DNA from 2 places in the Streptomyces sp. SID8374 genome. Region 2 is predicted to be linked to the other one. Evidence: predicted binding sites of a transcription regulator. Region 2 holds the regulator's gene; the other holds the start of a gene.
What was found. The regulator HrcA, encoded in region 2, represses chaperone genes, less so after heat shock. The targets are predictions, from matches to a motif close to TTNGCACTCNGNNNNNCNGAGTGCNAA.
Positions count from the first base shown of each region.

Region 1: groES (co-chaperone GroES) is a predicted target of HrcA. The motif match lies at 2,964-2,990, and genes of this name have one in related genera.

Region 1 is NZ_WWGH01000001.1:4,794,032-4,808,820, reverse strand. Features, by position in the region: gene GTY67_RS21575 (hydroxyacid dehydrogenase) at 1-696, shown strand, start outside; gene groL (chaperonin GroEL) at 775-2,400, opposite strand; gene groES (co-chaperone GroES) at 2,499-2,807, opposite strand; gene GTY67_RS21560 (hypothetical protein) at 3,086-3,424, shown strand; gene GTY67_RS21555 (polysaccharide deacetylase family protein) at 3,460-4,383, opposite strand; gene GTY67_RS21550 (methyltransferase domain-containing protein) at 4,567-5,790, shown strand; gene GTY67_RS21545 (hypothetical protein) at 5,871-6,557, opposite strand; gene GTY67_RS21540 (VOC family protein) at 6,737-7,201, opposite strand; gene GTY67_RS21535 (MFS transporter) at 7,290-8,774, opposite strand; gene GTY67_RS21530 (TetR/AcrR family transcriptional regulator) at 8,889-9,593, shown strand; gene GTY67_RS21525 (alpha/beta hydrolase fold domain-containing protein) at 9,594-10,169, opposite strand; gene GTY67_RS21520 (hypothetical protein) at 10,386-10,655, opposite strand; gene tsaD (tRNA (adenosine(37)-N6)-threonylcarbamoyltransferase complex transferase subunit TsaD) at 10,652-11,761, opposite strand; gene rimI (ribosomal protein S18-alanine N-acetyltransferase) at 11,761-12,234, opposite strand; gene tsaB (tRNA (adenosine(37)-N6)-threonylcarbamoyltransferase complex dimerization subunit type 1 TsaB) at 12,264-12,911, opposite strand; gene GTY67_RS21500 (hypothetical protein) at 13,101-13,649, shown strand; gene GTY67_RS21495 (hypothetical protein) at 13,693-13,878, opposite strand; gene tsaE (tRNA (adenosine(37)-N6)-threonylcarbamoyltransferase complex ATPase subunit type 1 TsaE) at 14,044-14,580, opposite strand; gene GTY67_RS21485 (alpha/beta hydrolase) at 14,546-14,789, opposite strand, start outside.
Region 2 is NZ_WWGH01000001.1:2,057,270-2,072,058, forward strand. Features, by position in the region: gene GTY67_RS09255 (ribonuclease Z) at 1-854, opposite strand, end outside; gene GTY67_RS09260 (histidine triad nucleotide-binding protein) at 881-1,240, opposite strand; gene GTY67_RS09265 (16S rRNA (uracil(1498)-N(3))-methyltransferase) at 1,309-2,052, opposite strand; gene GTY67_RS09270 (nitronate monooxygenase) at 2,049-3,122, opposite strand; gene dnaJ (molecular chaperone DnaJ) at 3,255-4,394, opposite strand; gene hrcA (heat-inducible transcriptional repressor HrcA) at 4,395-5,411, opposite strand; gene GTY67_RS09285 (MBL fold metallo-hydrolase) at 5,589-6,320, shown strand; gene GTY67_RS09290 (DUF3097 domain-containing protein) at 6,337-7,155, shown strand; gene hemW (radical SAM family heme chaperone HemW) at 7,185-8,426, opposite strand; gene GTY67_RS09300 (ATP-binding SpoIIE family protein phosphatase) at 8,537-10,573, opposite strand; gene GTY67_RS09305 (dihydrofolate reductase family protein) at 10,790-11,428, shown strand; gene GTY67_RS09310 (AMP-dependent synthetase/ligase) at 11,635-13,524, opposite strand; gene lepA (translation elongation factor 4) at 13,819-14,789, opposite strand, start outside.

The DNA of each region.
Region 1 (14,789 bases), 2.7 Mb from region 2:
GCGGCCGGGGCCAACGCACTGCCGGTCGCCGAGTACACGCTGGCCGCGATCCTGTTCGCCGGGAAGAACGTGCTGGGCGCCGCCCACCGCTACCGGCAGCTCCGGGCCCCGCACGACTGGCGCGCGGAGCTGGACGGGCACGGCAACTACCGGCGGTGCGTGGGGATCGTGGGCGCCTCGCGGATCGGGCGCCGGGTGATCGAACTGCTGCGCCCGTTCGACCTGGACGTGCTGCTCTTCGATCCGTACGTGGACGCGGGGGCGGCGGCCCTCCTCGGCGCGGCGAAGGTGGGCCTGGACGAGCTGTGCGCCCGCAGCCGGATCGTCTCGGTCCACGCGCCGGAGCTGCCCGCGACCCGGCACATGATCGGCGCCGCCCAGCTGGCGGCGATGGCGGACGGCACCACGCTGATCAACACCTCGCGCGGTTCGCTGGTCGACGGGGAGGCGCTGCTGCCGGAGCTGGTGTCGGGGCGGCTGAACGCTGTCCTCGATGTGACGGAGCCGGAGGTTCCGCCGCCCGGCTCCCCGCTGTACGACCTGGAGAACGTCCTGCTGACCCCGCATGTGGCGGGGTCGCTGGGGGACGAGATCCACCGCATGGGGGACTTCGCGCTGGAGGAGATCGCGCGGTACGTACAGGGGGTGCCGTTCGCCGACCCGGTCACCCCGGACGACCTGGCCCGCAGGGCGTAGGCGGACAGCCGGAACGCACCGAGGCCCGGTGCCCCCGCGACGGGGGTACCGGGCCTCAGGCGTACGGAAAGCCGCGTACTAGTGGGAGTGGCCGTGGCCGCCGTGACCGGCGTCGGCCTCTTCCTCGGCCGGCTTCTCGACGACCAGGGTCTCGGTCGTGAGCAGCAGCGACGCGATGGACGCGGCGTTCTCCAGGGCGGAGCGGGTGACCTTGACCGGGTCGATGACGCCGGCCTTGACCAGGTCGCCGTACTCGCCGGTGGCGGCGTTGAAGCCCTGGCCCTTGTCCAGCTCGGAGACCTTGGAGGTGATGACGTAACCCTCCAGGCCGGCGTTCTCGGCGATCCAGCGCAGCGGCTCGACGGCGGCGCGGCGGACGACCGCGACACCGGTGGCCTCGTCGCCGGTCTTGCCGAGGTTGCCCTCCAGGACCTTCACCGCGTGGACGAGGGCGGAGCCACCGCCGGAGACGATGCCCTCCTCGACCGCGGCGCGGGTGGCGGAGATGGCGTCCTCGAGGCGGTGCTTCTTCTCCTTGAGCTCCACCTCGGTGGCGGCACCGACGCGGATGACGCACACGCCGCCGGCCAGCTTCGCCAGGCGCTCCTGGAGCTTCTCGCGGTCCCAGTCGGAGTCCGTGGACTCGATCTCGGCCTTGATCTGGTTGACGCGGCCCTTGACGTCGTCGGAGTTGCCCCCGCCGTCGACGATGGTCGTGTCGTCCTTGGAGACGGTGACGCGGCGGGCGGTGCCGAGCACGTCCAGACCGGCCTGGTCCAGCTTGAGGCCGACCTCTTCGGCGATGACGGTCGCACCGGTGAGGGTGGCGATGTCGCCGAGCATGGCCTTGCGGCGGTCACCGAAGCCGGGGGCCTTCACCGCGACGGCGTTGAAGGTGCCGCGGATCTTGTTGACGACGAGGGTGGAGAGCGCCTCGCCCTCGACGTCCTCGGCGATGATCAGGAGCGGCTTGGAGCCACCGCTCTGGATGACCTTCTCCAGCAGCGGGAGCAGCTCCTGGATGGAGCCGATCTTGCCCTGGTGGATCAGGATGTACGGGTCGTCGAGGACGGCCTCCATACGCTCCTGGTCGGTCACCATGTACGGGGACAGGTAGCCCTTGTCGAAGGCCATGCCCTCGGTGAACTCCAGGTCCAGACCGAAGGTGTTGGACTCCTCGACGGTGATGACACCGTCCTTGCCGACCTTGTCCATCGCGTCCGCGATGAGCTCGCCGACCTGGGTGTCCTGCGCGGAGAGCGCGGCCACGGCGGCGATGTCGGACTTGTCGTCGATCGGGCGCGCGGTGGAGAGGAGCTCCTCGGACACGGCCTTGACGGCGGCGTCGATGCCCTTCTTCAGGGCGGCCGGGGAGGCGCCCGCGGCGACGTTGCGCAGACCCTCGCGGACGAGCGCCTGGGCCAGGACGGTCGCGGTGGTGGTGCCGTCACCCGCTACGTCGTTGGTCTTGGTCGCCACCTCCTTGACGAGCTGGGCACCGAGGTTCTCGTACGGGTCGTCGAGTTCGACCTCGCGCGCGATGGTGACGCCGTCGTTGGTGATGGTGGGTGCGCCGAACTTCTTGTCGATGACGACGTTGCGGCCCTTGGGGCCGATCGTCACCTTGACCGTGTCGGCAAGCTTGTTGACGCCGCGCTCAAGGGCGCGACGGGCGTCCTCGTCGAACTTCAGAATCTTCGCCATGGGCTGTACTTCCCTCTCGGACGAACTGCGCCCCTCGCCACCCGGCTAGTTATTTCGCAGGGGGCCAGGGGCGCAGAACACAAGCAAACGTGGGTGAATTACTTCTCGACGATCGCGAGGACGTCGCGGGCCGAGAGGACGAGGTACTCCTCGCCGTTGTACTTCACCTCGGTGCCGCCGTACTTGCTGTACAGGACGACGTCGCCGGTCTTGACGTCGAGCGGAAGACGCTCGCCGTTCTCGAAGCGGCCCGGACCAACGGCGAGGACGACGCCCTCCTGGGGCTTCTCCTTCGCGGTGTCCGGAATGACCAGGCCGGAAGCCGTGGTCTGCTCGGCGTCGAGCGGCTGGACCACAATGCGGTCCTCAAGCGGCTTGATCGCAACCTTGGAGCTGGTGGTCGACACGATCCGGTCTCCCCCTTCGGAGATCTCACGGGGTTTAGCAGTCAGTGGGCGGCGACCAGACCGATCCGTCGTCGCGGGTGCCGGACCTGCCCTGTCGCACAGTGTGGTGCTGGCACTCTCCAGGGGGGAGTGCCAGACCTGAGACTATGACCGCGATTAGCACTCGGTCAAGCGGAGTGCCAATTCACCACCCTCGCGCCGTCTCGGTCGGGGCTCCGTCGGATCACCGTCGGGACAACGCCGGGGCGGAGCTTCGCGTTCCGTACGACGGTACGGAGATGACGCATCCCGAGAGCGGCCTGCCCGGAGGACCGCCCGGAAGACCCGGAAGACCGGCCGGGAGGGTCGCGGGGCGGCCGTCGGCGCCAGGTGGCCGCGCGGACCTGCTGCTGGGCCTGGTGCTGGTGGTCGCGGAGGTGGCGGCCGGGGCCATATCGGCCCTGTGGCTGGGGATGCGCGGCTGGGCGCGGTCCCACGAGGCGACCGCCGGCACGATGTCCGCGCCCCTCCCCACCGCCCCGGGCGTGGACTGGACCCCCGCCATCGCCCCCGCCTGGAACTCCCCGCCCTGCCGCAGCGGGGGCACCAGCGACGAATGCGCGCGCAGCGGGGGCTGAGCGCGCATTCGGGGGCGTACGTCAGGAGGCGGGGGTCAGACGTAGTCCTCCAGCTTCGCCACCGCGTACCCCTTGTCCGTGATGGTCTTCATGACCAGGCGGATCATGTCGGGCATCGTGCCCTTCCAGGCGCCCTTGCCCCGGAAGTGGGTGAGGACGATGTCGCCGGGGTGCAGGTCCCGGTCCCACTCGCGCCACTCCATGTGGTCGGCGAAGGCCTCGGCGGACCACAGGGGCACGGCGGTGATGCCGCAGCTCTTGGCGACGACGAGGGTGTCGCGGTTGTAGTTGCCGTAGGGCGGGCGGAAGAGGGTGGGGCGCTTCCCGTAGTTCTTGAGGATCTTCTCCTGCTGGCCGCAGATCTCCCGCTTCTGCTCGGCGTAGGAGAGGCCGGGCAGATAGCGGTGGTTGAGCGTGTGGTTGCTGATGACCACCCCGCGCTTCTGCATCTGCTGGAAGTACGCGTAGTTGTCGTTGGTGACGTAGTCGCTCAGGAAGGCGCTGTAGGGGATGTCCAGTTCGGTCATCATCCGCAGCAGCGCGGGGTCCTTCTCCGCCCCGTCGTCCATGGTGAGGAAGACGATCTTCTCCTTGGTGGGGACGGTGGTGAAGACGGGCGGCAGCCCCTTGTCGTCCCGGACCTCGAACCCCTTGCGGGTGGTGATGCGCGGCTTCACCTCCGGCGGTTCGGGGGCGGCGAGCGGGGTCTTGGCCAGCCCCCACTTCTTCGCGGCGACGGCCCGTGCGGCCTGTCTGCGCTTGAGTTCCTCGGCGTACGTGTCCAGAGCGCGGGCGGGCCCGGCCTGCGGGGCGGCCTCGTTCGGCTGCCCGGCGGCGGGCTTCGCCGGTCCGCCCGGGGCTCCCGCGCCGCCGCCACCCGTCTCCGACGCGCAGGCCGAGGTGATGGTGGCGGCCAGGAGGGCCGCCAGCACGACGGAGACCGGCCGGTGCCGCTTCATGGGTGATTTTCCTTTTTGTCGTACTAGCTGCATGGCGCCGCATCCTGCCAGCCGCCTACGCGCCTCCCGCCCCGACACCGCGAGGGGACCGGACCCGTCCCCCGACCGGCCCATAGGGTTGACGTGTCACCCTTCAAGAGCCCGCGTCGGCCCATGGGCGCCCGCCTGCGCGCACCGGCCACAATGGACCGGGTGAACGCATCGACCCCCGCCACCCCGGCCGACGACCCCGCTCGCGCCGCCTTCGCCGCCCTGCGCACCCCCGAGGGCGAGCACCTGCTGGCCGAGCTGCGCGACCACGACCCCGCCGCCGAGCTGGCCACCGCGACCCGGCTGCGCCGCACGCACCCGGCGGAGCTGGTGTCGGCGGCGCTCGGCCAGGCCCGGCTGCGGCAGCGGGCGGTGGCGAAGTTCGGGGCGGAGGACGCGTACCGGATGTACTTCACGCCCAACGGCGTCGAACAGGCCACCCGCACCTCGGTCGCCGCCCACCGCGCCGCCAGGTTCGCCGCGCTCGGCGTGCGCAGCGTGGCCGACCTGTGCTGCGGCATCGGCGGCGACGCCATCGCGCTGGCCCGCGCCGGGATCACCGTCCTCGCCGTGGACCGCGACCCGCTCACCGCCGAGGTGGCCCGCGCCAACGCCGGGGCGCTCGGCCTGGGCGCGCTGATCGAGGTGCGGTGCGCCGACGTCACGGAGATCGACACCTCTCCGTACGACGCCGTCTTCGTGGACCCGGCCCGGCGGGGCGGACGCGGCCGGATCTTCGACCCGGAGGCGTACTCACCGCCGCTCTCCTGGGCGGTGGCCGCCGCGCTGAAGGCCCCCCGCGCGGCGCTGAAGATCGCGCCCGGCATCCCGCACGAGGCGATCGGCCCGGAGGCGGAGGCCGAGTGGATCTCGGACGGGGGCGACGTGAAGGAGGCGGTGCTCTGGTACGGGGAGGGGATCGCGCCCGGCTCGTTCCGGGCCACCCTGCTGCCGTCCGGGGCCACCCTCACCGCCTCGGCCCCGCTGGACGCCCCGCCGGTGGGCCCGGTCGGGCGCTATCTGTACGAGCCGGACGGCGCGGTGATCCGGGCGCACCTGGTGGCCGACATCGTGGAGCGGTGCGGCGGGCGGCTGGTGGACGAGACGATCGCGTACGTCACGAGCGATGTGCCGTACTCCTCGCCGTACGTCGCCGGGTACGAGATCACCGACCGGCTGCCGTTCAACATGAAGAAGCTGAAGGCGCTGCTGCGGGAGCGCGGGGTGGGCGTACTGACCGTCAAGAAGCGGGGCTCGGCGGTCGAACCGGAGGAACTGCGCCGCCGGATGAAGCTGAGCGGGCCCAACTCGGCGACGGTGTTCCTGACCCGGGTGGCCGGGGCCCCGACGATGCTGATCGGGCATCCGCTGGGGTGACGCCCGACGCCCGACGCCTGAACGCTCCGGCCGATGTCGGTCCGGTGGGTCGGTGAGCCGACGGGTCGGAACGTACGGCGTCAGCGGTGCGCCGGGGCGTGCGCCGAGGCGTCGGCCACAGCGTGCGCCAAGGCCTGCGCCGGTGCTGCGGCCCCCTTCAGGACGCGCACCACCCAGCGCCGGTGCGCCAACGCCTTGACCGCGCCGATGAGTCCGGTGAGCCAGGCGACCATGCCGAGGCCCATGGCCAGGGCGACCAAGCCGTACGTGTGCTCGCCCGGCCGGGCGCTCGCCGGTGCGATCACACAGAGCGCCAGCCCGCCCGCCGCCAGGGCGAACGACAGCAGCAGCCAGACCAGGCTCGTCCCGGGCAGCCGCAACTCCCGGTCGCGCTCCGGGTCCCGGTCCAGCGCGCCCCACTCCACGAGCAGCGCGCGCACCTCCCGGTCGCGGGCGAGGTACAGGCAGACGAAGGCGACGGCCGGGATCAGCGCGGCGGCGCCGACGAGCAGGGACAGGATCCCGCCGAGCACGCTGAAGAAGTCGTGCGCCTCCTCGAACACGACGAGCGCCGACCCCACCAGCAGCCAGCCGAACGCGGCGAGCCCGGCCCACATCCCCAGCACGCCGAGCCGCCCCGGCCCCAGGTGCATCCCCACCAGCGCGCGCAGGACCAGCGCCCGGTCGGCGAGCATCGCCTCGCGGTCGGGCCAGGTCCGGATCTCCACGGGAGGCGGGGGCGGAGGCAGCGGGGCACGGCGTGACATGGCCCAGACACTACCGACAGCCGACGCGGCCCAGGAGCGGACCGGCCGGCGGGCGCGGACCGCCGGGCAGCGGACCTGCGGGCGCGGACCGGCGGGCGGACCGGCGGCCGACGGACCGGCGGGCAGCAGACCGGCGGGCGCGGACGCCCCCCGGAACGAGCCCGCAGCATCAGCCCGGCTCAGGCGTCCCGCAGCGCCTGGATGTCCAGCTTGCCCATCCCGAGCATCGCCTTCATCGTCCGCTCCGCCTTCGCCGGGTCCGGGTCGGCCAGCAGCCCCGGCAGCTCGTTCGGGACGATCTGCCAGGAGACGCCGTACCGGTCCTTGAGCCAGCCGCACTGCCCCTCCTCGCCGCCCTCGGAGAGCGCGGCCCAGAGCCGGTCCACCTCGGCCTGGTCGGCGCAGTCCACGGAGAGCGAGATCGCCTCGGTGAAGGGGAACTGGGGGCCGCCGTTGAGGCCCGTGTACTCCTGGCCCGCGAGCCGGAAGCTGACGGTGAGGACGTCGCCCGCCGTGCCGGGACCGGCTTCGCCGTAGTAGCTGATGTCCAGGACGCGGGAGTCGCCGCCGAAGATCGCGACGTAGTGCTCGGCCGCCTCCTTCGCCTGGCCGTCGTACCAGAGACAGGGGGTGATCTTCTGCATGGTGGTCGTCTCCTCGTCCGGCCGCCCCACGGTCGGGGCGTGCGCCTCGTGGGCCTCGTGGAAGGTAGACCGGCCCGCGCGCCCGGACTCATCGGTCCGCCGCGTCGCCTCCAGGCTCCGCCGCGACCGGCTGGGCGGCCACCGGGCCGCCGCCCGCCCGGCTCTCCCCCGGCAGCAGGACGTACGCCGCCAGCGCGGCGGCCGCCAGGAGCCCGGCCGCGACCCAGAACGCCGCCGCGTAACCGGCCGAGAGGTCCCTCACCCCGGTGCCGCCGCCCGTGACCTGGGCGGCGACCGTGACCAGCACCGCGAGGCCGAGCGAACCGCCGACCTGGCGGGAGCTGTTGAGCAGCCCGGAGGCCATACCGGTCTCGCCGGGCACCACGTCGGTGGTGGCCGCCGTACCGAGCGGGACGAAGCAGAGGCCGATGCCCAGCGAGCAGAGCAGCGACGGGCCGAGGATCGAGGCGAGGAAGGAGCCGTCGACCGTGGCGGTGGCCGCGAACCAGCCCATCCCGAGCGCCGCCAGCACGCCGCCCACGGTCATCAGCCGCCGGATGCCGAGCACCGCGACCGCGCGGGTGGCCAGGATGGAGCCCGCGACGACGCCCACGCAGAACGGCAGGAACGCGAACCCGGCGGCCGTCGGCCCGTAGCCGAGGACCAGCTGCATGTAGAGCGAGACGAAGTAGAACGCGCCGAACTGGGCCGAGGCCAGCAGCAGGCAGAACAGGTTGGCGGTGAGCACCGGCCGCCCCCGCAGCAGGCCGGGCCGGAGCAGAGGCGATGGCGTACGGAGTTCGACGGCGACGAACGCGGCCAGCAGGAGCACCGCCGCACCGAGCGTGGAGAGCGTGACGGCCGAGCCCCACCCGTCGTCGGATGCCCGTACGAGGCCGAGGACCAGCAGCGTCGTCCCGGCCGTGGCCAGGAGCGCCCCGGCGAGGTCCAGCCGGGCGCCGGTCCGGCGCTGCCTGCCGACCGGTCCGGTACGCGCGGCGGCGGCCAGGGCGAAGGCGACGATCGGCACGTTGACGAGCATCACGGCCCGCCACCCCGCCGCGTCGGTGAGCACGCCGCCCGCCAGCACCCCGACCGCACCGCCCGCCGCACCCGCCATACCCCAGAGCCCGAGCGCCCGGGAGCGGGCGGGCCCGGCCGGGAAGGCGAGGGTGATCAGGGCGAACGCCACCGGGGCGAGGGCGGCGGCGCCCACGCCCTGGACGGCCCGCGCCGCGACCAGCGACCCGGGCGACCAGGCGAGACCGCCGGCCAGGCTGGCGAGGCCGAAGAGGACCAGGCCCGCCGTGAGCACGCGGCGGGGCCCCGCCAGGTCGGCGAGCCGGCCGCCGAGCATGAGGAGTCCGCCGAAGGCGAGGGCGTACGCGTTGACGACCCAGAGCAGCCCGTCCCGGCCGAAGCCGAGGTCGCCGCGGATGTCGGGCAGGGCCACGTTCACCACGGACATGTCCAGCGACACCAGGAACTGCACGGTGAGCGCCACCACCAGCAGCCACCGCCCGTGTCGCGCCGCCGCTTCCGTCCCCGACCCGCCTGCCACCGTGCCGTCCATGACGCGTCCTCCCCTTGGCCAACCCTCACCGATCCCCGACCGGAGAATTACCATACACGTATAGAAAATAAACCCGCCGGTACGGAAGAGGACCCGGAAGGGGAGAATGCCCAGGTGCCAGGCAGCGAGAAGACCGAGAAGCAGACCCGGAAGACCGAGCAGAAGAAGAAACCGGTGGGCCGCCCCCGCAGGCTGGACCCGGACGTGATGGTCGCCACCGCGCGCCGCATCGTCGAGGAGGAGGGCGTGGACGCGCTCTCCATGCGGCGGGTGGCGAAGGAGCTGGGCAGCACGCCGATGGCGCTCTACCACTACGTGCAGGACAAGGACGAGCTGCTGATGCTCACCCTATCCGGCACCGCGGCCGCCTTCCCGCGCCCGGAGCTGCCCGAGGACCCGCGCGAGCGGATGGTGGCGGTGGCCGTGCACATGCACGACATCATCGGCCGCATCCCCTGGGTCCTGGACATCCTGGCGCTCGGCGAGCTGACCGACCGCAACGCGCTGTGGATGGTGGAGGAGATCGTCGACTGCGCCCTGGCCTGCGGGCTCTCCCCCGCCCGCTCGGTGCGCGCGTACCGGACGATCTGGAGTTACGTCTACGGCGACCTGGTCTTCCGCAGGGCGGCGGCCCGCCGGGCGGAGCAGCCCTCCCGGCGGGAGTTCTTCCCCGAGATGATCACGGAGAAGGACGCGGCGGAGCTGCCCCGGCTCACCGAGGTGAAGGAGCACTGGCGGGAGTACGCCGCCGACTACCAGACCGCCGCCGAGCTGGACGCGATCGTGGAGGGGCTGATCAGCCGGGGGACGCGGGGCTGATCAGGCCCCGGGCCCACCCCGCCGGACCACCCCGCCGACTCCTTCCGCTAGCCCCCCGACCCACCCCGCCAGGCCGCGGCGCAGTGTGGCGCCGAGTTCGGCTGTCTGCCGCTGGGAGACACAGGCGGAGAGCAGCGCCTGCGGCCCGTGGAAGGTGCCGGGCCACTGGTGCAGTTCGACCGGGACGTGTGCCCGCATCAGGCGCAGCCCGTAGGCGAGGCCTTCGTCGCGGTTCGGGCAGAACTCGGCGGTCGCGATGTACGCGGGCGGCAGACCCGAGAGGTCGGCGGCCCGGGCCGGGGCGGCGTACGGCGTGGCGGGTGCCGGGCCCAGGTAGTGCTGCCGCGACGCGGCGATGGTGTCCCGGTTGATCCAGGGCGTGTCCGTGAAGTTCTGCCGCGGCCAGGTGTCCGGCCGGTCGTCCAGCTCCGGCTGGTCGAGGAGTTGGAAGCGGACCGGCGGCCCCTGCTCGTCGCATGCCCGCAGCGCCGGCGCGGCCGCGAGGCCCGCACCGGCGCTGTGCCCGCCGACCGCGATCCGGGCGGCCCACGGGTGTTCGGTGTCCAGGTTCCCCATGACGAACGCGCCGCCGTGCAGCCGGGCGACGGCGCCCCCGCCCCCTGCGGGCGGTAGATCCGCACCGGCACGTCCGGGGCGGCGGGCACCGTATGGTCCTCGATCCACTCGACCGGATCCGGAAGGCCCTGGGCGTCGAACTCACCGAGCCCGCCGGACTGTCACGGGCCGGGCTCGCCCTCACCGTATGGCGGCTGCACAGGGCCTGAGGGCCCCTCAGCCCACCGCCTCGAACCGCCACCGGTGCACCGGCCGGGTGATCAGGGCGGCGTCGGGCTCGGGGAGTTCGGGGAGGTCGTCGGCGTACGAGGCGTCCTCCCACCACGTCATGACCAGCACCCGGTCCTGCGGGGCGCGCAGCAGTTCGCGGCGGGCGGGCTCGCGGGACAGCTCGGCGGACCGGGCGCGGGCCCACTCCAGGAGTTCGCCGCCCCGGCCCTCCACGGCACGGGCCTCCCACATGAGGACGACGGTCGCGGCGCTCATGAGTAGAGGTTGTCCTTGCTGATCTCGTGCACGTGGTCGTGATCGTGCGCGTGCTGGTGCTTCCCCGGAACGTGCGGCTCCGTCACCGGCAGCGAGGAGTCCGCCGACAGCTCCAGGTCGGAGGGGCGCCGGTTGCGGGCGACCATCTCCGCGCCGAGCGCCGCGACCATCGCGCCGTTGTCCGTGCAGAGCCCGGGCCGCGGCACCCGCAGCCGGATGCCCGCCCGCTCGCACCGCTCCTCGGCCAGCGCGCGGAGCCGGGAGTTGGCCGCCACCCCGCCGCCGATCATCAGGTGGTCGACGCCCTCGTCCTTGCAGGCCCGCACCGCCTTTCGCGTCAGCACGTCGACCACGGCCTCCTGGAAGGACGCCGCCACATCCCGTACGGGCACCTCCTCGCCCGCCGCGCGCTTCGCCTCGATCCAGCGGGCGACCGAGGTCTTCAGGCCGGAGAAGGAGAAGTCGTACGGGGCGTCGCGCGGGCCGGTCAGGCCGCGCGGGAAGGCGATGGACGCCGGGTCGCCCTCCTTCGCGAGGCGGTCGATGACCGGGCCGCCGGGGAAGCCGAGGTTCAGCACCCGGGCGATCTTGTCGAACGCCTCGCCCGCCGCGTCGTCGATGGTCGCGCCGAGGGGGCGGACGTCGCTGGTGATGTCGGGGGCCAGCAGGAGGGAGGAGTGGCCGCCGCTGACCAGGAGCGCCATGGTGGGCTCGGGCAGCGGCCCGTGCTCCAGCTGGTCGACGCAGATGTGCGAGGCGAGGTGGTTGACCCCGTAGAGCGGCTTGTCCAGGGCGTACGCGTACGCCTTCGCGGCCGAGACGCCGACCAGCAGCGCTCCGGCGAGCCCGGGGCCCGAGGTGACCGCGATCCCGTCGAGGTCGCGGGCGCTGATCCCGGCCTCCTTCAGGGCGCGTTCGATGGTGGGGACCATCGCCTCCAGGTGGGCGCGGGAGGCGATCTCCGGGACGACGCCGCCGAAGCGGGCGTGGGTGTCGACGCTGGAGGCGACGGCGTCGGCGAGCAGGGTGGTCCCGCGCACGATGCCGACGCCGGTCTCGTCGCAGGAGGTCTCGATGCCGAGTACGAGGGGTTCGTCGGCAGCCATCATTCAGTCCCGTTTTCCGCTACGTGTTCTTGCATGGTCAGGCGCATGACGAGCGCGTCGATGTTCCCCGGCTGGTAGTAGCCGCGCCGGAAGCCGATCGGCTCGAAGCCGAACCGCTCGTACAGCTTCTGCGCCCGTGTGTTGTCGACCCGGACTTCGAGGAGCACGGTGGCGCACTCGAAGGCGGTCGCGGCCTTCAGCAGGTCGGTGAGGAGTTCGGAGCCCAGGCCGGTGCCCCAGGCCTCGCGGCTGACCGCGATGGTCTGGACGTCGGAGAGGTCGCCGAGGGCGGCGAGCCCGGCGTCGCCGACGATCCGGCCGGTGGCCGGTTCCTCGGCGACGACGTAGTGGCGGGTGGCGCCGGGGCCGCGCGCGTGGGCCAGCTCGGACCAGAACATGCCGGGCGACCAGGCGTCCTCCGGGAACAGCGCGTGTTCGAGCTCCAGCACCGGTGCGATGTCCCACCAGCGCATCTCGCGCAGTACGGCGGTGGTGGCGGCGCTCACTTCGGGGTGACCACCTTGTAGTTCTTCGGGACCTGCGCGTCGGGCCGGCGCAGATAGAGGGGCTGCGGCGCCGACAGCTCCTGCCCGGCGGCCAGCCGTTCGGCGGCGAGCGCGGCGAGCGCCCCGGCGGCCACGTGCTCCGGACCGCGCGCGTCCGGGAAGGCGTCCGGGTAGAGCACCGCGCCCTGGCCGACCACGGGGAGCCCGGCCAGCGCCTCGGCGATGTCGGCGGGGCGGTCGACGGCGGGTTCCCCCGAACGGGTGCGGGCGTCCTCGTACCGCGCCCAGTAGACCTCCTTGCGGCGCGCGTCCGTCGCCACGGCGAAGGGCCCTTCCAGGCCGTCCTGCCCGGCGGCGTACGCGAGGCCGTCCAGGGTGCAGAGGCCGTGCACCGGTACGGAGAGGGCGGAGCCGAAGGTCGCCGCGGTGACCAGGCCGACGCGCAGCCCGGTGTAGGGGCCGGGGCCGACGCCCACGACCACGCCCGTCACGGCGTCGAGTTTCACCCCGGCCTCGGCGAGGACCCGGTCGACGGCGGGCAGCAGCAGTTCACCGTGCCTGCGGGCGTCGACCTGGCCGGAGGAGGCGATGACGGACGCACCGTCGTGCAGGGCGACGGTGACGGCGGGCGTGGCGGTATCCATGGCGAGCAAGAGCACGCAAACAGCCTACGGCTCCGCCGACGGCGGTACGGCGTCCGTACGGCGTCCCGGTCCGCCCGTCCCCTGCTGCTACCGTCACCGGGTATCCGCGGGTACGACGTAAACGCTTGTACGACATGCGGCAGGGCGCAGCCGAAAGGGGAGTTCACGGTGGCAAGGGGAAGCTCGGGAATGGTGGCCGGGCTCACTGCTGCGGCGGTCGTCGTGGTCGCCGTGCTCGCCTACCAGGCATCGGCGAACGCACCCGATTCGGTGGCGTCCTCCTCCTCGGCCACCCCGAAGGCCTCGGCCTCGGCCTCCGCCCAGCCGACCACGAAGCCGAAGCCGACGAAGGACCCCTTGGCGGTCCCGGCGGACTCGGGCACCGGTGACCGCGTCGTCTACGCGCTGAAGGACCGGCGGGTGTGGCTGGTGGAGGGGAACGACAAGGCGCTCCGTACGTTCACGGTGATGCCGAGCCCGGTGAGCCCGCCGCCCGGCACCTACCAGGTCACCTCGCGCTCGGGCACGGTCAAGGGCTCGGACGGCGTCCCCATCGAGCACGTGGTGCGCTTCGCCAACGTCGGCGAGGTCGCGGTGGGCTTCAGCGCGGCGCAGGACGGGTCGATGGTGGCCCCGGACCCGCAGTCGAAGACCGGCGGCGTACGGATGAAGCGGGCGGACGGCGACGCGATGTGGAGCTTCGCGACGGTCGGCGCCAAGGTGGTCGTCGTCCCGTAGGGCGCGGGCCTCAGGCCACCCGGCGCTCCCGCGAGCAACTCTCTTACGCCGCCCGGCGCCGCTCCGCGCTCCCGTCGCCGGTCTCCTCGTCACCCTCGGCCGCGTCCGGCTCGCTCGGTGGGGTGGAGACCGCGGTCGCCGCCGCGCCTGCGGCCAGCAGGTCCTTCATCGACAGGGCGGACGGCGTCGGCTGCTGCGGCGGCTGCTCCGCGCGCTGGGGCGTCACCATGGATGCCTCCTGGGGTTCCGGTGGAGGTCGTGGTTAGGCAGACCTAACCAGGTCTCGTACCCATGTGACCACGACCACGGTCCCGTGCGCAACAATTTACCGACAGCCCGTCGGGAAGGCGACCTCCGTGTGACGCCTCCGCTATGCCAGGTCGTGACGCCTCCGCTACGCCAGGTCCTCCCGCAGCCCCGCCCAGCGCGGGCCGATGCCCACCAGGGTCACCTCGCGCCGCTCGTCGTCCGTGTCGCCGGTCGCACGGTCGATGAGCACGCGCAGCCGGTCCTCGGAGAGCTCCTCGACCTTGCCGTCGCCCCACTCCACGACCACCACCGACTCCGGCAGCGAGACGTCGAGGTCGAGGTCCTCCATCTCGTCGAGGCCGCCGCCCAGGCGGTACGCGTCGACGTGGACCAGCGCCGGGCCCCCGACCAGGGAGGGGTGGACACGGGCGATGACGAAGGTGGGCGAGGTGACCGCGCCGCGCACGCCGAGGCCCTCGCCGAGCCCCCGGGTCAGGGTCGTCTTCCCGGCGCCCAGCTCGCCCGTGAGCATGACCAGGTCGCCGGGGGCGAGGGCTCCCGCCAGGCGGCGGCCCAGGTCCTGCATCTGTTCGGGCGACTCGACGGTGATCGTCACGGTGACGGCCTCGGGGAGGTCCGTCTCCCGGCTATCGACGGCCGGGCTGCTGTGCGGTGCTTCCATGCTCGCCAACGTTAGCGGCAGCCACCGCTCCACCGCGTACGAGCAGGTCGGCCAGCCGGTCGGTGACCGTCTCCGGGTGCTCCAGCATCACCAGGTGCCCGGCGTCCGGCACCAGGGTCAGCTCGGCGTCCGGCAGTACGTCGGCGATGGCCTCGCTGTGCGAGCTGGGGGTGACCAGGTCCTTCTCCCCCGCCAGGATCAGCACGGGC
Region 2 (14,789 bases):
CCGTCGAACCCGGCGGCGCGGGCCTGGGTCTCGAAGAGTTCGGGGTCGCTGTAGCGCTGCGAGAAGTGGGTCAGCACCAGGTGGCGTACGCCGGAATCCTTCGCCACCCGGGCGGCCTGGCCTGCGGTCAGATGGCCGTGGTCGGTGGCGAGCTTCTCGTCCTCGTCCAGGAAGGTGGACTCGATGACGAGCATGTCGCACCCCTCGGCGAGCGCGTACACCCCGTCGCAGAGCCGGGTGTCCATGACGAACGCGAACCGCTGCCCGCGCCGGTGCTCGGAGACCTGCTCCAGGGTGACGCCGCCGAGGACGCCCTCCCGCTGGAGGCGGCCGACGTCCGGCCCGCTGATGCCGTGCTCCTTGAGGAGGGCGGGCAGCATGCGGCGGCTGTCGGGCTCGGTGAGGCGGTAGCCGTACGACTCGACGGGGTGCGAGAGCTTGTGGCTGTCCAGCGTGTACGAGTCCGTCGCGGCGAGGACCCCGCCGACTCCGGCGACCGGGGTCTCGGTCAGCCGGACGGTCTCGCGGTAGGCGGTGGCGTACCGCAGCCGGTCGAAGAAGTGCTGCCCGCTCGCCGGGTAGTGGGCGGTGACGGGGTGCGGAACCTGGTCCAGGTTGATGCGCTGGATCACTCCGGCGAGCCCGAGGGAGTGGTCGCCGTGGAAGTGGGTGACGCAGATCCGGTCGATGTCGTGCGCGGCGACCCCCGCCCGGAGCATCTGGCGCTGGGTGCCCTCGCCGGGATCGAAGAGGATGCCCTGGCCGTCCCAGCGCAGCAGATAGCCGTTGTGGTTGCGGTGCCGGGTGGGGACCTGGCTGGCGGTGCCGAGCACCACCAGCTCGCGTACGGACATGGGGAAACGCTCCTGCGGTGCGGGTGTTATCCGGGCGGCCACTGGAGGCCGCGGCCGCCCAGGACGTGGGCGTGCGCGTGGAAGACGGTCTGGCCCGCGCCCGAGCCGGTGTTGAGGATGATCCGGTAGCCGGTCGAGTCCACCTTCTCGTCGGCGGCGACCGCTCCGGCCTCGCGCAGCACGTCGGCGGCGATCTGCGGTTCGGCGGCGGCCAGCGAGGCGGCGTCCGGGTAGTGGACCTTGGGGATGACCAGGACGTGGGTCGGGGCCTGCGGGTTGATGTCGCGGAAGGCGACGGTCGTGTCGCTCTCGCGGACGATGGTCGCCGGGATGTCCCCCGAGACGATCTTGCAGAACAGGCAGTCGGTCTGCGGCTCTCCCGCCATAGGGCCGGGCCTCCTCGTTCGCTGGTGATCAGTACACGGGCATGTTATCGCCGGTCCGTGGGGGCCGTTCAGCCCCAGCGACCGGTGCGGCCGAGGAGCAGCGCCGTCGCGGCCGTCCCCGCCGTTGACGTACGCAGCACGCTGCGGCCCAGCCGGTACGGGCGGGCGCCCGCCTCGGCGAAGGCGGCCAGCTCCTGAGGGGAGACGCCGCCCTCGGGGCCGACGACGAGCACGATCGTGCCGGTGGCGGGGAGTTCGGCGGTGGCGAGGGGGGTGCTGTCGTGGTCGCGGTCCTCGTGCAGGACCCCGGCGAAGTCGGCACCGGCCAGGAGGGCGGCGACCTGCTTGGTCGTCAGGGCCTCGGCCACCTCGGGGAAGCGGACGCGGCGGGACTGCTTGCCCGCCTCCCGTGCCGTGCTGCGCCACTTCGTCAGGGCCTTGGCGCCGCGCTCGCCCTTCCACTGGGTGATGCAGCGGGCGGCCTGCCAGGGCACGATCGCGTCGACGCCGGTCTCGGTCATGGTCTCGACGGCGAGTTCGCCCCGGTCGCCCTTGGGGAGCGCCTGGACGACGGTGATCCGGGGCGCCGGCTCCGGCTCCTCGTGGACGCCTTCGACACCGACGGTCAGCCGGTCCTTGCCCTCGGCCGCCCGGACGACGCCCTCCGCCCAGTGGCCCAGCCCGTCGGTGAGGACGACGGCCTCGCCGGGCTCCAGCCGCTTGACCGAGACGGCGTGCCGTCCTTCGGGGCCGTCCAGGACGAACTCCGGTCCGGTGGGCATCCGTTCGACGACGAAGACCGGTGCCGTCACCGGGGACTCCTCATGCTCAGGGCCGTACGGGCGGCCTCCAGTTCGTCGGCGAGCAGTTCGATCAGCTCGCCGACGGGCAGTTCGCGGGCCATCCGGTGGCCCTGCCCCGCCCACAGGGCCATGCCCTGGGCATCCCCCGCCTTCGCCGCGGCCTGGCGCAGCCCGGTGGTCAGGTAGTGGACCTGGGGGTAGGCGGCGGGGGCGTACGGGCCGTGTTCGCGGATGAACCGGTTGACCAGTCCGCGCGCGGGCCGCCCGGAGAAGGCGCGGGTCAGCTCGGTGCGGACGAAGAGCGGGTTGGTCAGGGCCTGCTTGTGGAGCAGGTGGGCGCCGGACTCGGGGCAGATCAGGAAGGCGGTGCCGAGCTGGGCGGCGTCCGCGCCCGCCGCGAGGACGGCGGCGATCTGGGAGCCGCGCATCAGACCGCCGGTGGCGACGATGGGGATCTGCACCGTCTCGCGGACCTGGGTGACGAGGGTGAGCAGCCCGGTGCCGGTGTGGTCGGCCTGCGGGTCGTCGCGATGGGTGGACTGGTGGCCGCCCGCCTCGACGCCCTGGACGCAGACGGCGTCGGCGCCCGCCCACTGGGCGCCCTGGGCCTCCTCGGCGGAGGTGACCGTCACGATGGTGTACGTCCCCGCCTTGGCGAAGGCGTCCAGCGTGTCGCGGGTGGGACAGCCGAAGGTGAAGGAGACCACCGGGACGGGGTCCTCCAGCAGGATGGCGACCTTCGCCTCGTACCCGTCGTCGCCGCTGCTGTCGGGGTCGCCGAGCGGGGTCTCGTACCAGGCGGCCTCACCGGCCAGCTGGTGGCGGTAGACCTCGACGGCGCTGGGGTCGCCGAGGGCGGGCTGCGGCATGAAGAGGTTGACGCCGAAGGGGCCGCCGGTGAGCCGGCGCAGCTGTTTGATCTCGTTGTACATGCCGTCCGCCGTCTTGTACCCGGCGGCGAGGAACCCGAGCCCGCCCGCCTCGGCGACGGCCGCGGCGAGCTGAGGTCCGGAAGCGCCGCCCGCCATGGGGGCCTGCACGATCGGATACCGGCAGAGATCGGTCAACGCGGAGGACATGACCGCATCGTGCCACGTCCGCCGCACAGGGCCGAATCAGCCAGCGTCCGGCGTGACCGGATCTCCCGCAGAACGCCGCACCGCCCACCGGCGGGTAACCGGTGGGCGGTGCGGTGAAAGGCGGAAAAGGGTTCAGCGGCCGTTGAAGGCGTCCTTCAGCCGGGAGAAGAGGCCCTGCTGACCTGGCTGAAACTGACCCAGGGGCCGCTCCTCGCCGCGCAGCTTGGAGAGCTCCCGCAGGAGCCGCTCCTGCTCCGCGTCGAGTTTGGAGGGGGTCATGACCTCGACGTGCACGATGAGGTCGCCCCGGCCGCCGCCGCGCAGGTGGGTGATGCCCCGCCCGTGCAGGGGGACGGACTGGCCGGACTGGGTGCCGGGCCGGATGTCGATCTCCTCGACGCCGTCCAGGGTCTCCAGCGGACACTTCGTCCCGAGGGCGGCCGCCGTCATCGGGATGGTGACGGTGCAGTGCAGGTCGTCGCCGCGCCGCTGGAAGACGGCGTGCGGCAGCTCGTGGATCTCGACGTACAGGTCGCCGGGCGGGCCGCCGCCGGGGCCGACCTCGCCCTCACCGGCGAGCTGGATGCGGGTGCCGTTGTCGACGCCCGCCGGGATCTTGACGGTGAGCGTGCGGCGCGAGCGGATACGGCCGTCACCGGCGCACTCCGGGCACGGCGTCGGCACGACCGTACCGAAGCCCTGGCACTGCGGGCAGGGCCGCGAGGTCATGACCTGGCCCAGGAAGGACCGGGTGACCTGCGAGACCTCGCCACGGCCGCGGCACATGTCGCAGGTCTGGGCGGAGGTGCCGGGGGCCGCGCCCTCGCCGCTGCACGTGTTGCAGACGACCGCCGTGTCGACCTGGATGTCCTTGGTGGTGCCGAAGGCCGCCTCGGCGAGGTCGATCTCCAGGCGGATCATGGCGTCCTGGCCGCGCCGGGTGCGCGAGCGGGGCCCGCGCTGCGAGGCCGTTCCGAAGAACGCGTCCATGATGTCGGAGAAGTTGCCGAAGCCGCCGGCTCCGAAACCGCCCGCGCCGCCGCCCCCGCCGTTGGCGGAGAGCGGGTCGCCGCCGAGGTCGTAGACCTGCTTCTTCTGCGGGTCCGAGAGCACCTCGTAAGCGGCGTTGATCTCCTTGAACCGCTCCTGGGTCTTCGGATCCGGGTTGACATCCGGGTGCAGCTCGCGTGCGAGCCGACGGAATGCCTTCTTGATCTCGTCCTGAGATGCGTCGCGGCGCACGCCGAGTACGGCGTAGTAGTCCGTGGCCACTTACGACTCCGCCAGGATCTGTCCGACGTAACGTGCCACTGCGCGTACCGCTCCCATCGTTCCGGGGTAGTCCATGCGGGTCGGTCCGACCACGCCGAGTTTGGCGACTGCCTCGTCGCCCGAACCGTAGCCGACCGCGACGACGGACGTGGACGTGAGGCCCTCGTGGGCGTTCTCGTGCCCGATCCGCACGGTCATGGCTGAGTCCGTGGCCTCACCGAGCAGCTTCAGCAGGACGACCTGCTCCTCCAGTGCTTCCAGCACCGGCCGGATCATCACAGGGAAGTCGTGCCCGAAGCGGGTGAGGTTGGAGGTGCCGCCGATCATCAGCCGCTCCTCCGTCTCCTCGACCAGGGTTTCGAGGAGGGTGGAAAGGACCGTGGAGACCGTTCCCCGGTCCTCGCTGTCGAAGGATTCCGGCAGCTCCCGCACCAGCCGCGGGACATCCGCGAAGCGGCGTCCGACGACCCGGCTGTTGAGCCGGGCCCGCAGATCCGCGAGGGATGCCTCGCCGAAGGGCGCGGGGCAGTCGATCATACGCTGTTCGACCCGGCCGGTGTCCGTGATCAGGACCAGCATCAGCCGGGCGGGGGCCAGCGAGAGCAGCTCCACGTGCCGGACCGTGGAGCGGGTCAGCGAGGGGTACTGCACGACCGCGACCTGCCGGGTCAGCTGCGCGAGCAGCCGTACGGTCCGGCCGACCACGTCGTCCAGGTCGACCGCGCCGTCGAGGAAGTTCTGGATGGCGCGGCGCTCGGGCGAGGAGAGCGGCTTGACGCCGGCGAGCTTGTCGACGAAGAGGCGGTACCCCTTGTCGGTGGGGATGCGTCCCGCGCTCGTGTGCGGCTGCGCGATGAAGCCCTCGTCCTCCAGCACCGCCATGTCGTTGCGGACGGTGGCCGGGGAGACGCCCAGCTGGTGCCGCTCCGTGAGGGCCTTGGAGCCGACGGGCTCCTCGGTGCCGACGTAGTCCTGGACGATGGCGCGCAGCACTTCGAGTCTGCGTTCGCTGAGCATGGCGCACACCTCCAGCTGTCGTTCTCCGGTGTCTGACTTCCGGTATCCGTCTGGCACTCGGTGCGTATGAGTGCCAGCTACCCACCGGTCAGTGTACGGGGGTGGGGTGGGGCCTGGGCAAGGGCGACCGGCCACGCCGCCGCCGGACCGCGCAGGTGGCCCCGATAGCGTCGCCCCATGGACGTCTCTTGGGAAGACTTCGGCTGGGAGCGGTTGGGCCGCGGTATCGGGCGGCGCCGCCTGCCGGGCTGGGACGCCACGGTCGCGCTGGTGGCCGGGGCGGAGAGCGTGCTGCTGTACGACACCGGGTCGACCCTGCGCGAGGGCGTCGAGTTGCGGAGGCAGGCCGAGGCGCTGCTCGGCCGGAGGGTGACGCATATCGCACTGAGCCACCCGCACTTCGACCATGTGCTGGGTACGGCGGCGTTCGCCGGGGCGCAGGTGTACGGGGCGGTGGGCATCGCCGCCCTGCTGCGGCGCTCGGCGGACGAGCTGACCGGGTCGGCCGTGCGCCACGGTCTCGCGGAGGAGGAGGCGCACCGGTCGGTGGACACGCTGGTGGTGCCGCACCACGAGGTGACCGGCGAGTGGACCCTCGACCTGGGCGGCGGCCGTCAGGTGCTGCTCGCCAACGTGGGCCCGGGGCACAGCGGCCACGACCTCGCGGTGCTGGTCCCGGGCACGGAGGGCGAGCCCCCGGTGGTGCTCTGCGGGGACCTGGTGGAGGAGTCGGGCGACCCGCAGGCGGGCCGGGACGCGATCCCCTCCCGCTGGCCGGCCGCCCTGGACCGGCTGCTCGAACTGGGCGGCGAGGGCGCGGTGTACGTACCGGGGCACGGGGCGGTGGTGGACGCGGCGTTCGTCCGGGCGCAGCGGGCGGCGCTGGCGGAGCGGTTCGGGGCGGGGTGAGGATTATCGTCTGCGCATGCGCAGCTATCAGCCGGACCTGACCCCGCCGTGGAAGAGGTCCGCCCCCGTGCCCGAGGTCCCCGCCGAACCCGATCTGGTCGTGGAGGAGGTCGCCACCGGTTTCTGCGGGGCGGTGATCCGCTGCGAGAAGACGGCCCAGGGTCCGACGGTGACCCTGGAGGACCGCTTCGGCAAGCAGCGGGTCTTCCCGATGGAACCGCGCGCCTTCCTGCTGGAGGGCAAGGTGGTCACGCTGGTCCGCCCGGGCCCCGGCGGTCCGGTGCGCCCCACCCGTACGGCCTCCGGTTCGGTGGCGGTGCCCGGTGCGCGGGCCCGGGTGGCGCGGGCGGGGCGGATCTATGTGGAGGGCCGGCACGACGCGGAGCTGGTGGAGCGGGTGTGGGGCGACGACCTGCGCATCGAGGGCGTGGTCGTGGAGTACCTGGAGGGCATCGACGACCTCCCGGCCATCGTGGGCGAGTTCTCCCCGGGGCCGGACGCCCGGCTCGGGGTGCTGGTGGACCACCTGGTGGCCGGTTCCAAGGAGTCCCGGATCGCGGCGCAGGTCTCGGACCCGCATGTGCTGGTGGTGGGCCACCCGTACATCGACGTGTGGGAGGCGGTGAAGCCGTCGTCGGTGGGGATCGAGGCGTGGCCGGTGGTGCCTCGGGGCCAGGACTGGAAGACGGGGGTGTGCCGGGCGCTGGGCTGGCCGGAGAACACCGGGGCGGCCTGGCAGCACATCCTGTCCAAGGTCCGCAGCTACAAGGACCTGGAGCCCCAACTGCTGGGCAGGGTCGAGGAGTTGATCGACTTCGTGACGCTGCCCGAGTGACGTTACGGGGGCGAGCCCGGCCCCCGGGCTCAGTCCACCAGGTCCCGCACCACCGCGTCGGCCAGGAGCCGCCCGCGCAGGGTGAGGACCGCGCGGCCCTCCTCGTACGGAACGGGCTCCAGCAGCCCGTCGGTGAGGGCGCGGCGGGAGGCGGCGAGGCCGTCGGGTTTCAGGAGGGTGAGCGGGCAGCCCTCGCGGAGCCGGAGCTCCAGCAGGATGCGCTCCACCCGGCGGTCCTCCTCGGCGAGGACCTCCCGGCCCGCGCCGGGTGAGCGGCCCTCGGAGAGCGCCTGAGCGTACGCGCCCGGGTGCTTCACGTTCCACCAGCGGACCCCGCCGACGTGGCTGTGGGCGCCGGGGCCCGCGCCCCACCAGTCGGCGCCGCGCCAGTACAGCTCGTTGTGGAGGCAGCGGCCGGCCTCGGTGGTGGCCCAGTTGGAGACCTCGTACCAGTCGAAACCGGCCGCCGCGAAGGCCTCGTCCGCGATCAGGTAGCGGTCGGCGTGCGCGTCGTCGTCGGTCATGGGGATCTCGCCGCGCCGGATGCGGCGGGCGAGCTGGGTGCCCTCCTCGACGATGAGCGCGTACGCGGAGATGTGGTCGGGGCCCGCGCCGATCGCCGCGTCCAGGGTGGCCCGCCAGTCGTCGTCGGACTCGCCGGGGGTGCCGTAGATCAGGTCCAGGTTGACGTGGTCGAAGCCCGCCGCCCGGGCCTCGGCGACGCAGGCCTCGGGGCGGCCGGGGGTGTGCGTGCGGTCCAGGATCTTCAGGACGTGCTGCTTGGCGCTCTGCATCCCGAAGGAGACCCGGTTGAAGCCGCCCTCGCGCAGGGCGGAGAGGTAGGCCGGGTCGACGGACTCCGGGTTCGCCTCGGTGGTGATCTCCGCGTCCTCCGCGAGCCCGAACTCCTCCTTGATCGATGCCAGCATCCGTACGAGATCGGCAGCGGGCAGGAGCGTGGGGGTGCCGCCGCCGACGAAGACCGTACGGACCGGGCGCGGGTCGTCGCCGAGGACCTTGCGGGCCTGGCGGACCTCCTCGATCAGGTGGGCGGCGTAGTTGTCGCGGGAGGCCAGGGCGCCGCCGGAGCCGCGCAGCTCGGTGGCGGTGTAGGTGTTGAAGTCGCAGTAGCCGCAGCGGGTGGCGCAGTACGGGACGTGCAGGTAGAAGCCGAGCGGGCGGTCGGCTGCGCCTTCCAGGGCGTGGCGGGGCAGCGCCCCGTCGTCGGGCACGGGCTCACCATCGGGCAGTACGGAAGGCATACCGACCATTGTCGCTCGCCCCGGACGTTTCCCGGACCGGGCCGCTTTTCGCCGATGTGCTCCGGTCCGCGTCCAGCACCCCGACGTACCTCAGTCCGCGTGCAGCATCCCGACGTGCTTCAGTCCGCGTGCAGCACCAGCAGGGCCACGTCGTCGTCCGGGGGCTGCTCGGCGAACTCGTGGACGGCCCGTCTGATCCGCTCGGCCGTCGCCTCGGCGGGCAGCCCCGCGCACCCGGCGAGCACCCGGGCCAGCCCGTCCCCGTCGTCGAACATCAGCGGGCCCGACCGCCGCTCGGTCACCCCGTCCGTGACGCAGAGCAGGGTGTCCCCGGGCGCGAGGTCGAAGACCTGGCTCTCGTACGCCACGTCCTCGACGACCCCCAGCAGCACCTGCGGCTCGGCCGCCGGGCGTACGGAGCCGTCGGGGCGCAGCAGCAGCGGCAGCGGGTGCCCGGCGCTGGCCACCGTGCAGCGGACACCTCCACCGGGGAGCGGCACGACCTCCCCGTAGAGCAGGGAGAGGAAGCGCGACTGCGAGCCGTCGTGGAGCTGCTGGCCCCCGGCGGCGGCGACCATCAGCGCGGCGGCCTCGGCGGCCTCCATGGCGTCGTCCAGGAGCAGCCGGTTGAGCCGGTCCAGCACCTCGCCGACGCCGAAGCCCTCCCGGGAGAGCAGACGGAGCCAGGGGCGGGCGAGGCCGGTGACGACGGCGGCCTCGGGCCCTGAGCCCTGGACGTCGCCGAGGACGAAGCACCAGCGGTCGCCGGGGCAGGGGAAGATGTCGTAGAAGTCACCTCCGACCACGCCGTCGTCGCTCGGTTCGTATACGAGGGCGCTGGTGACGCCGGGGATCTCCGCGACCTTGCTGGGGAGCAGGCCGCGCTGGAGGATGCGGCTGATGGTGGCCTGCCGGGTGTAGGCGCGGGCGGCGCCGACGGCGAGGCCGAGACGGCGTACGAAGTCCTCGATGAGCGAGGCGACGGCCTCGGGCACCTGGGCGACGCCCTCCCGGCCGACGAGGACGGTGCCGAGCGCCCGGCCGGCCGCCGTGATCCGGAAGGCGAGCGCGGCACCGTCGCGGCCACCGGGCTGCGGGGGCTCGTCCGTGGGCGGGGCCGGCCAGGGCACGGGGACGGAGACCGGCCCGGAGCCGGCGCCGGGCGGGAGGCGGAGGGGTTCGCGCTCCAGGGCGGTGCGCAGGGGCTCCGTACCGCTCTCGTCGCTGTGCCAGACCCGGGCGAGCCGGGGTTCGGCCCCCGGTCCCCCGCTCTCGGCCTCCAGCCAGATCGCGCACCAGTCGGCGAGGCGCGGCACCAGCAGCTGGCCCGCTATGGCGGCCACCAGATCCTCGTCGAGTTGCCCGGCGAGCAGGTCGGACGCCTCGGCGAGGAAGGCGGGGGCGCCCCGGCTGTCCCAGACGGCGTCATCGCGCTCGGTGCGCCGGGCGGCGGGGGCGAGGATCTCTGCGGCGCGCAGACCGCGCCGGAGGGTGTCCTGGTCGGGCGGGGCGGGCGGGGCGCTCCAGTCGTCGACGGGGAGGCGGGCCCAGACGGTCTTGAGGCCGGTGCGGTAGGTGATACCCCAGGACTCGGCGAGGGTGGCGACGAGCTGGAGACCCCGGCCGTACTCGGCGGGGTCGGGGAGAGGGGCGGGGTCGGTGGGGGCGGTTCGGGCCTCGGTGGGGGCGGCGGGAGCGGTTCGGGCCTCGGTGGGTGGCTCGGTGGTCGTAGCGGCGGGGGCGTGCGCGGGCGCGGGGTCTCCGGCGGCCCCCGGCTCGTCGGCGCCCACCGGGCGGGCCGGGTGGTGGTCGGTGACCTCCAGGACGAGGGCGGCCGAGGGCTCGTCGCCGCCCTCCTCCTCCAGCCGGAGGACCAGGTCGACCGTGGTCCCGGCGTGCACGACGGCGTTGGTGACCAGCTCGTTGGTGACGGTCACCGCGTCGTCGGCGAGCCGGTCGCTGAAGCCCACGGCGGCGGGCACCCCGAGCCCGGTCCACTCCGCGAGCGCCGCCCGCACGAACCGGCGGGCGGCGGACGGGGCGAGGGGTATGCCGGGCAGGCTGGTACGGCTGGCCAGGCGCGGGCCGTGCGCGTACCCGGCACGGGCGGTGCCGGGGCGCTGCACGGTGTCCCGCTGCAAGGGGATGGGTGCCACGGTGCGGCTCCTACGGGTCCGACGACTCCGACAGAGTGACAGACCGGACGCGCCCATAAGCGCCGAGTTACCGAAGTGGGCAGAAAATCGAGCACATTCGAACGCAAGCAGAGGTGGGATCAACCGGGAGCGAAACCGGGTTCCGTCGCGGCGATGAGCCCGCGGGCGTCCACGGGTCTGCCCCTGGAGAGACGACCGACTCATCAGGAGCAGACCATGGGCCTCATCCACATCGAGATGTTCGCGACCCTGGACCTCGTCGGGCAGGCGCCCGGCGGGCCGGACGAGGACCCGGCGGGGTTCCCGTTCGGCGGCTGGCAGGCGCCGTTGCTGGACCAGGTCACCGGGGCGCAGGTCGGTGACGCGTACGAGGGCACGGACGCCCTCCTGCTCGGCCGGCGGACGTACGACATCTTCGCCGCCTACTGGCCGCACCAGGAGGGCGGCGAGGACAACGAGATCGCCACGCTCTTCAACGGCGTCCCGAAGTACGTGGCCTCCCGCGGCAGGCCCGACCTCTCGTGGGCCGGGTCCACGCGACTCGGCCCGGACCTGGCCGCCTCGGTGCGCGAGATCCGTGACCGGCACGAACACGTGAAGGTGGTCGGGAGCCTGAACCTCGTACAGACCCTCCTGCGCGAGAAGCTCTTCGACCGTCTCGACCTCTGGCTGCACCCCATCGTGCTCGGCGTCGGGAAGAAGGTGTTCGACGGGGGCGAGGTGCCCACCAACCTCACGCTCCTCGCGCCTCCGGCAGCCGGTCCGAAGGGCACGGTGTACCTGCGCTACGGCCTCGCCGACGGCACTCCCGCGACGGGGGACATGAGCGCCCCCGATCGCGGTGCCGGAAGCTAGCGCGCTCGGTCAGGGCAGGAGACGTACGGCGGGGACGCTCGCGGCAGGGCACGCACGGCCGGGCACGGCAGGCGGGGCGCACGGCCGGACATTCACGGCAGGACGCGTACGGCAGGGCACGCACGGCGAACGGGGCGGCCGGACACCTGGGTGTCCCGCCGCCCCGCCCGCGTACGCCGCCCCCTCGGGAACGGCGGCGGCTCGCGCTACGCCTCGCGCGATCCCGCGTACATCTCGTCGATCAGCCCCTGGTACTCCCGCTCCACGACCGGCCGCTTCAGCTTGAGGCTCGGGGTCAGCTCGCCGTGCTCCACGTCCAGGTCACGCGGCAGGAGGCGGAACTTCTTGATGGTCTGCCAGCGCTGGAGGCCCTCGTTGAGGCGCTGTACGTACCCGTCGATCAGCTCCACGGTCTGCGGGGCGGCGACGACGTCCGCGTACTCCTTGCCCTCCAGGCCGTTCTCGGCGGCCCAGTTCAGGATGGTGGGGCCGTCGAGGGCGATGAGCGCGGTGCAGAAGTTACGGTCCGCGCCGTGCACCAGGATGTTGGAGACGAACGGGCAGACCGCCTTGAACTGGCCCTCGACCTCGGCCGGGGCGACGTACTTGCCGCCCGACGTCTTGATCAGGTCCTTCTTGCGGTCGGTGATGCGCAGGTAGCCGTCGGCCGACAGCTCGCCGATGTCACCGGTGTGGATCCAGCCGTCCGACTCCAGGACCTCTTCGGTCTTGTCGGGCAGCTTGTGGTAGCCCTGCATGACGCCGGGGCCGCGCAGCAGGATCTCGCCGTCGTCCGCGATGCGCACCTCGGTGCCGGGGAGCGGCTTGCCGACGGTGCCGGTGCGGTAGGCCTCGCCCGGGTTGACGAAGGAGGCGGCGCTGGTCTCGGTGAGCCCGTAGCCCTCCAGGATGTGGACGCCGGCGCCCGCGAAGAAGTAGCCGATGTCGGGGGCGAGGGCTGCGGAGCCGGAGATGCAGGCGCGCAGCCGGCCGCCGAAGGCGTCGCGGATCTTGGAGAAGACGAGCGCGTCGGCGACCTTGTGCTTGGCGCCGAGCGCGAAGGGTACGGACGCCTTGCCGGTGCGGCGGAAGTTGTCCTGGGAGACCTTGGCGTACTCGCGGGCCACCCCGGCCGCCCACTGGAAGATCTTGTACTTGGCGCCGCCGCCCGCGCGGGCCTTGGAGGCGACCCCGTTGTAGACCTTCTCGAAGATCCGGGGCACGGCCGCCATGTAGGTCGGCTGGACGACCGGCAGGTTCTCGATGATCTTGTCGATGCGGCCGTCGATCGCGGTGACGTGGCCGACCTCGATCTGGCCCGAGGTGAGGACCTTGCCGAAGACGTGGGCGAGCGGCAGCCAGAGGTACTGCACGTCCTCGGCGGTGATCAGGCCGGTCGCCACGGTGGCCTTGGCCATGTACGACCAGTTGTCGTGCGGCAGCCGTACGCCCTTGGGGCGGCCGGTGGTGCCCGAGGTGTAGATGAGGGTGGCGAGCTGGTCGGCCGTGATGGCGGAGACCCGCTCGGTGACCGCGTCCGGGGTCTTGGCGAGGAGCTCCTTGCCCTGCGCCTCCAGGTCGGCGAGGGTGATGATCCAGCCCTCGGGGTCGCCCTCGGCGGGCTCCACACCGGCCGGGTCGATGACGACGACATGGGCGAGGTCGGGCAGCTCGGCGCGGCGCTCACGGGCCTTGGCCAGCTGCTCGGCGTCCTCCGCGATGAGGATGCGGCTCTCGGAGTCGGCCAGGATGAACGCGGACTCCTCGGCGTTCGTCGAGGGGTAGACCGTGGTGGTCGCGGCGCCCGCGCACATCACGCCGAGGTCGATGAGGACCCACTCGACCCGGGTGGCGGAGGAGAGGGCGACCCGCTCCTCCGGCCGCACGCCGAGCGCGATCAGGCCGGCGGCGATCGCGTAGACCCGCTCGGCGGCCTGGCCCCAGGTCAGCGACTTCCAGTCGTCGGGACCCTCGCCCGAGGCCGACGGGACCGGGTAGCGGTACGCCTCCCCGTCCGGGGTCGCCGCCACGCGGTCGATGAAGAGGGCCGCCACGGAGGGCGGCCGGTTATCGATCAAGGTCTGTGTGTCGCTCACGACGTCCTCCGGGCCTGCGGCATTGCTACGACCGGCTTCTTTGATACTGCGACTACTGCAACTGAGCGCCGCTGTCCTGTGCTGCTGTCCTGCTGCGCAACCTGCTTGTTCGGCTTGTTTAACTGGCGAGTAACCATCGATGCGTGATCAGAGTAGAGCGCACGCGTCCGCCGCGTAAGAGGCAACGGGCCGCCGCTTTCATAACGAAAGGGCCCTCACATCGCACGTTACTGCGGTGTGAGGGCCCTTCGGGCCGTTCGTCGCCCGGGCGGGTGGGACCGGGTCGCGGCGGGGCTACTTCTTGCCCTTGCTCTCCCCGGCGGACTCGTCGGTCGACAGCACCGAGATGAAGGCGTCCTGCGGAACCTCCACGTTGCCGACCATCTTCATCCGCTTCTTGCCCTCCTTCTGCTTCTCCAGCAGCTTCCGCTTACGGGAGATGTCACCGCCGTAGCACTTGGCGAGGACGTCCTTGCGGATGGCGCGGACCGTCTCGCGGGCGATGACCCGGGCGCCGATGGCGGCCTGGATCGGCACCTCGAAGTTCTGCCGGGGGATGAGCTTCTGGAGCTTGGCGACGAGCCGGACGCCGTACGCGTACGCCTTGTCCTTGTGGGTGACCGCGGAGAACGCGTCCACCTTGTCGCCGTGGAGCAGGATGTCGACCTTGACGAGCTGGGCCGACTGCTCGCCGGTGGGCTCGTAGTCGAGGGAGGCGTAACCGCGGGTCTTGGACTTCAGCTGGTCGAAGAAGTCGAAGACGATCTCGGCGAGGGGCAGCGTGTAGCGGATCTCGACGCGGTCCTCGGAGAGGTAGTCCATGCCGAGCAGGGTGCCGCGCCGGTTCTGGCAGAGCTCCATGATCGCGCCGATGAACTCGCTGGGGGCCAGCACCGTGGCGCGGACGACCGGCTCGTGCACCTTGTCGATCTTGCCCTCGGGGAACTCGCTCGGGTTGGTGACGACGTGCTCGGTGCCGTCCTCCATCTCGACCCGGTAGACCACGTTGGGGGCGGTCGCGATCAGGTCGAGGCCGAACTCGCGCTCCAGCCGCTCACGGACCACGTCCAGGTGGAGCAGGCCGAGGAAGCCGACGCGGAAGCCGAAGCCGAGCGCGGCGGAGGTCTCCGGCTCGTAGACGAGGGCGGCGTCGTTGAGCTGGAGCTTGTCCAGCGCCTCGCGCAGGTCCGGGTAGTCCGAGCCGTCCAGCGGGTAGAGCCCCGAGAAGACCATCGGCTTCGGGTCCTTGTAGCCGCCCAGCGCCT